Linked DNA regions of Thermochromatium tepidum ATCC 43061. The protein of the gene in region 1 interacts with the protein of each later gene in a pairwise test. Links are inferred from orthologs where the notes say so. Each region holds a gene or a part of one and is shown on either strand. Other genes may lie near its edges.

Region 1 (3,292 bases):
CCTTGGCGAAGGGCTCCAGGACGCGCGCAACCGAACCCGGATCGTTCTGCGAGAAGGCGAGGATCATCGGGCCGACGAGCCCATCTCGCATGCAGGCGAAATCCGTGTCTTCCAGCGCGCGTCTGGCCAGGGTATTCTTGACCACGCGCACATAGACCCCGGCCTTGCGTGCCTCCACGCGCAGCTTGGTCAGTTGCTCGACGGTCAGGCCCCGGTATTCGGCTGCGATGGCCGAATAGGCGCTCTTTGCAACTTCCGCGACTTCGGCGACGATTGCTTCTTTTTGCGCAAAATTCAGCGCCACTGTCGTCACCTCTCCTGACATTGGAACCCGGTCATAACCGGGCGGCGAGCGGGTCCTTCACCTCCAGTGAGGGGCCCGCTCGCCAGGTTTGTGCGCCGTCATCAGCTAAGGATCTGACTCGGGAGCACCGTCTGCGCGGGCATGGTGGGCATTAAGTCCTTATGCCATCATCCTTGATGGCACCTCGGACACCCGCGGTCTTTGACGGTCTCCAGCGATGCCCGAGACCTCAAAGAAAACTCAGTCTCCAAGCGTGCCGACCCGAGGGCCGACACCCTAGATCAGAAGGTCAACGCCGAATGGTCGACCGTCAGGCCCGGCCCCATGGTGCTGGAGACCGTGACCTTCTTCATATAAATACCCTTGGCCGCCGTCGGCTTGGCCTTCATCAGGCTGCCAAGCAGGGCCTCGAGGTTCTCGCGCAGCTTGTTGGGCTCGAAATCGACCTTGCCGAGCGGGCAGTGGACAATGCCTGCCTTGTCGGTGCGATAGCGCACCTGACCGGCCTTGGCATTGCGCACGGCCTCAGCCACATCCGGGGATACGGTGCCGACCTTGGGGTTGGGCATCAGGCCACGCGGACCCAGCACCTTACCGAGCTGACCGACGATGCGCATGGCATCGGGCGAGGCGATGACCACGTCGTAGTCGAGCTGACCGGCCTTCATCTCTTCGGCCAGATCCTCGAAGCCAACCTTGTCGGCCCCGGCTTCGCGCGCTGCATCCGCCGCGGCACCCTGAGCGAAGACCGCCACGCGCACGGTCTTGCCGATGCCGTGCGGCAACACGGTCGAACCACGAACGACCTGATCGGATTTGCGCGGATCAACGCCGAGGTTGACCGCGACATCGATGCTCTCGTTGAATTTGACCTGGGACAACTCCTTGAGCAGGGCAAAGGCCTCGTCAGCCGGATAGAGCTTGCCGGGCTCGACACGCTCCCGGATCGCACGCACACGCTTGCTGAGACGCGCCATATCAATTCACCCCCTCGACATTCAGACCCATGGACCGCGCACTGCCGGCGATGGTACGCACGGCGGCGTCCATGTCGGCGGCGGTCAGATCGGGCATCTTGATGGCAGCGATCTGTTCGAGCTGCTCGCGCGTGACGGTTCCGACCTTGTTGGTGTTCGGCTTGGCACTGCCGCTGCTGATGCCAACGGCCTTTTTAAGCAGGATCGAGGCTGGCGGGGTCTTGGTGATGAAGGTGAAGCTGCGATCCGAGTAGACCGTGATGATCACGGGCGTTGGTGTGCCCTTTTCCATGTCCTGCGTACGCGCATTGAACGTCTTGCAGAACTCCATGATGTTGAGGCCGTGCTGACCAAGTGCAGGACCGACCGGCGGGCTGGGAGTCGCTTCGCCGGCCTTCACCTGCAACTTGATGTAGGCAGTGATCTTCTTTGCCATGATGAGTCTCCAGTGGGTGCAAGCGCCGGAGGATTACCCGGCTCCCCATGTGTAAGCCCCCAACAGGGGATTGGGAGGCCGCGTCCCAAGAGGACAGGCGGCCAGACTTCAGTTCACGCGGGCGCACATGCCGCGATCTTCACCCCTTTTCAACCTGGGAGAATTCCAGCTCGACCGGCGTCGAACGACCAAAGATGAGCACCGAGACCTTGACGCGACTCTTGTCATAGTCGACATCTTCGACCACGCCATTGAAATCGGTGAAGGGACCGTCGATAACGTGCACCACCTCGCCCGGCTCGTAGATTACCTTTGGACGGGGTTTCTCGCCGCTTTCCTGCAAACGTCGTAGGATGGCCTCGGCCTGGGCGTCCGGGATGGGGGCCGGGCGATCGCCCGTACCGCCGATAAAGCCCATGACCTTAGGTACGTTTTTGACCAGATGCCAGGTCTCGTCGGTCAATTCCATGTGAACGAGGACATAGCCTGGGAAGAACTTGCGTTCGCTCTTGCGCTGTTGCCCGCCTCGCATCTCGACTACTTCCTCGGTGGGCACCAGGATTTGACCAAATAGATCCTCGAGCCCTGCGCGCTTGATGCGCTCCTCCAGAGAACGCTTGACCTGCCCCTCGAAGCCCGAGTAGGCATGAATGACATACCAACGCCTGGACATTCTTAACCCCCCTGGCCAGTCAGGAATCGCAGGATCGACATCAGGATCATGTCGAATAGCCAGAGGACGATACCGAGGAGCAGCACCATGACCACGACCACCAGGGTCGTCTGCAGGGTTTCTTGTCGCGAGGGCCAGACGACTTTGCGCACCTCCATGCGCGAATCGGAGATGAACTGCCAGAGCGCACGACCGCGTTCGGTCTGGAAGGCGATGGCTGCCGCCCCGCCGCTGATCACCAGCAGCACGATCACGCGCAGCAGCGTCGAGACTTCGGAGAAATAATAAAAGGCCAGGATACCGCCAACCAAAAGGAATGCAGCACCACCCAGCTTGAGAAAATCCAAGCCGGCACCGCCGGTCTCTGTGCGTGAACTCATGAATTCGCCTATTTTCAAACCGCGTCTAGCGCGACAAATTTAGCTTTCTGGCTCGAATACAGCACATCAAAACCAACGGACTTCAGCGAAACGCGGCCTGAGATAGACCATCAAAACGCGCCCAACAGGAAGCCTCGCTGACTCACGCAGAGCTAGGGGATTTTCGCCAAAACCGCCCCGAACAGAAGCGACGTCGGCGACTTGAATGGCAGGCCAGGAGGGACTCGAACCCCCAACCTGCGGTTTTGGAGACCGCTGCTCTGCCAATTGAGCTACTGGCCTAAACTCGAAGCGATGGGGACAGACGCAAAACCCAAGGACGGCCTCGCGCCACCCTCATCGCAGATTACTCGATGATCTTGGAAACCACACCTGCGCCGACGGTGCGACCGCCTTCGCGCACAGCAAAGCGCAGACCCTCTTCCATAGCGATCGGCGCAATCAGCTTGATCGTCATCTTAATGTTGTCACCCGGCATCACCATCTCAACGCCTTCAGGCAACTCGCACGCCCCAGTAACAT
Region 2 (3,088 bases), 1.1 Mb from region 1 along the record:
CCATAGGTGCAGGCACGGGTGCGTCCATGCACGGTCAGGGCGGCGATGCCCGACTCGCGCGCGATCCGGGCGATGCGCACGGCGTTGCGCTCCGCGGGTGACCATCCGGTGCGGATCTTGAGCGTTACCGGCACTGCGACGGCCGCGACCACGGCCTCCAGGATGCGCGCCACGCGCGTCTCGTCGCGCAGCAGGGCCGAACCGGCAGCGACACGGCACACCTTCTTGGCCGGACAGCCCATGTTGATGTCGATGATGTGCGCGCCCAGCTCGACGTTGAGCCGCGCGGCCTCGGCCATTTGGGCAGGGTCGGACCCGACGATCTGCGCCGAGATCGGTCCCGACTCGTCGCGATAGTCGAGCCGGCGCAGCGACTTGCGACTGCCCCAGAGCGCGGTGTTGGCGGCGACCATCTCGGCCACGGCCAGTCCGGCGCCGAGTCGCCGGCATAGTGTGCGGAACGGGCGGTCGGTGATCCCGGCCATGGGGGCCAGGATCAGGTTGTTGGCGAGCCGATGGGGGCCGATCTGGAAGGGGCGGATCAAGGTGGACACGGATGTTTCTTTCTCGTGGACGTGGCCGCACGCATCGACGTATCGGAATTTGAACAACGGCGGGTCTTTATCAAGGTTACACGGATTTAACCCCGAGTGCCTGGGACGTTCGGACATCCACTTGTTTGACGTGGAGCGAGGACATCGATATGTCGCCGGGTACGCTGTACCTGCATGGAGATGGGTTAGGTGAAGCTTTGCAGGATGTCGAGTTCGGTCAGCTGCTCGGTGCGCACACCAACAAAGCGGACGATTGGCGTGAGCTCATCGGGAACGACGCGGTTGTCGGCGCCCGTGTCGTCTCGGAAGTAGTAGAGCGCCATGTCGCTGGTACCGACGTTGATCAGAAAATAGTGCGTGGCCTTGTTACCGTAGGTGGCGTTGTTGCCGTAGGCATCGAGAAAGCTCGCCACCGTCACGACCTCATCGGTGCTGGCTGCGGCGTTGCGCACCACGAAAAGGCCCTTGCCGTAGTCGTCCTTCGCCGTCTCGAGGTGGTGGGTAAACTCGACGGCCACACCGGTAGGCGATCATCGGCGTCCCGAGATCAAGGCCCAATCGTCGCGGATACGCGGTGCAGCGAGCCTCACGCGCTCGGCATAGGCGGCACTGACCGACTCGACCTGCCCGGTGAGCACGCCCGAGAGCACCAGATCGCCGCCTGGAACCAGCATCGCACTCAGACGCGGCGCCAGCGCGATCAGCGGGCCGGCGAGGATGTTGGCCAGCACGACATCGACGCTCGGATCGGTGAACGACTCGGGCGCGAAGATCTCCAGCCGGTCGAGCACGCCATTGGCCAGCGCATTGTCGTGCGTGGCCGTGAGCGCCTGGGGATCGTGATCGACCGCGATGGCGCGCGCGGCGCCGAGCTTGAGTGCGGCGATGGCCAGAATCCCCGAGCCGCAGCCGAAGTCGAGCACGGTCTTGCCGGCCAGATCCGCACCGTCGAGCCATTCCAGACAGAGCGCCGTGGTCGCATGATGCCCGGTGCCGAAGGCCAGCCCCGGATCGAGCGCCACGACCACACCCTCGGGGTCGCCGGGCGGCTGACCATGCGGACAGACCCACAGCCGCCGACCGAAGCGGGTCGGCTTGAAGGTCTCGAGCCAGACGCGCTCCCAGACCTGATCCTCGATGCGCTGGATGCACGGGCGTTCACCGAGACGCGCGGTCAGGTCCAGCGCCAGACGCTCGACCCGGGCCGCGCTCTCCGGATCGCTCTCAAACAGCGCCGTAATCGTCACCACCGACCACAGCGGCGTCTCGCCCGGACCCGGTTCGAGCTGCGGCTCGTCGCCCGCGTCGCCGAGCGTGACCGAGAGTGCCCCGGCCAGTTCCAGGTAATGTTCAAAGTCATCCGCCTGATCGCGCGGAACATCGAAGGCAAGTTGTAGCCAGGGCATGAAGTCGGACCAGGGTTGGGTGCGACGATCAAAGCGCGCGATTGTAGCCTGTTCGGCTGTCGGCGTTCAGTGCCGTATCGAGCGCATGGCGGAAGTCGCAACATCGACAGGCGCCGCGACCGTCCCCGAGACAGGGCGAAGACTTCGGAATATTAACAAGTTGCGATCGACCAATGCGCTCGGGATAATGCGCGCATTTTGCCGCCCAGGGGGTGGCACACCACAACAGGGGCGAATCGTTAGCATGAAGATTGGAATTCCGTTGGAGACTCGCCCAGGCGAGAGGCGCGTGGCCTCGACGCCCGAGGTCGTGAAGAAACTGGTCGACCAGGGGTTTGCGGTCGTGGTCGAGCGCGGCGCCGGGGTGCGTGCCGGCTATCCGGATGCCGATTACGAGGCGGCCGGCGCTAGTCTGACCGACCGTGCCGGCGCCTATGACGTCGACCTGCTGCTCAGGGTCCGCCGTCCGGACGAAACCGAGGTCGAGGCCATGCGCGCCGGCGGACTCTACATCGGTCTGCTCGAATCCTGCGGCGAGGACGCGATCCTGTCGCGCCTACTGGCCAAGGGGATGCGCGTCCTGGCGTTGGAGCGGATGCCGCGTACCTCACGCGCCCAGGCGATGGACGTGCTGTCTTCGCAGAGCAACATTGCCGGCTATCGCGCCGTGATCGAGGCCGCCGCGCGCTATGGGCGCTTCCTGCCGATGATGATGACCTCGGCCGGTTCGGCCAAGCCGGCGCGGGTGGTGGTGCTGGGCGCGGGTGTGGCCGGACTTCAGGCGATCGCCACGGCACGCCGCTTAGGCGCGGATGTCTACGCCTATGACGTGCGCCCCGAGACGCGCGAGCAGATCCTCTCGCTCGGTGCCAAGCCGATCGATCTCGATCTCGGCGAGAGCGGCGCGGGGGAGGGCGGCTATGCCCGTGAACTCTCCGACGAGGCCAAGGCGCGCCAGCAGGCCGCACTCGCCGACGTGCTGGCCAAGGCGCATATCATCGTCACCACGGCGCTCATCCCCTGCCGCCGCGCGCCTGTGCTGGTGACCGAGGACGTGGTCCGGCAGATGCGCCCCGGCTCGGTCATCGTCGATCTGGCGGCGGCCAGTGGCGGCAACTGTCCGCTCAC

The links.
Region 2: the proteins of rplK (region 1) and prmA interact in binary tests that used the Escherichia coli proteins (3 or more experiments, as listed by UniProt). The link is inferred for Thermochromatium tepidum ATCC 43061 from one-to-one orthologs.

The regions. Positions count from the first base shown.
Region 1 is NZ_CP039268.1:1,605,281-1,608,572, forward strand. What follows is about bases 1-2,975. They hold rplK (50S ribosomal protein L11), read right to left. Parts: upstream 1,718-2,975; coding sequence 1,283-1,717; downstream 1-1,282. Other genes in these bases: rplJ (50S ribosomal protein L10), read right to left, coding at 1-304; rplA (50S ribosomal protein L1), read right to left, coding at 586-1,281; nusG (transcription termination/antitermination protein NusG), read right to left, coding at 1,857-2,390; secE (preprotein translocase subunit SecE), read right to left, coding at 2,393-2,770. Outside these bases: tuf (elongation factor Tu), read right to left, coding at 3,117-3,292. UniProt on the Escherichia coli protein: Forms part of the ribosomal stalk which helps the ribosome interact with GTP-bound translation factors.
Region 2 is NZ_CP039268.1:479,579-482,666, forward strand. What follows is about bases 23-2,793. They hold prmA (50S ribosomal protein L11 methyltransferase), read right to left. Parts: upstream 1,961-2,793; coding sequence 1,085-1,960; downstream 23-1,084. Other genes in these bases: dusB (tRNA dihydrouridine synthase DusB), read right to left, coding at 23-554; E6P07_RS02245 (hypothetical protein), read right to left, coding at 740-1,072; E6P07_RS02255 (Re/Si-specific NAD(P)(+) transhydrogenase subunit alpha), read left to right, coding at 2,205-2,793. In the rest of the region: more of dusB, read right to left, coding at 1-22; more of E6P07_RS02255, read left to right, coding at 2,794-3,088. UniProt on the Escherichia coli protein: Methylates ribosomal protein L11.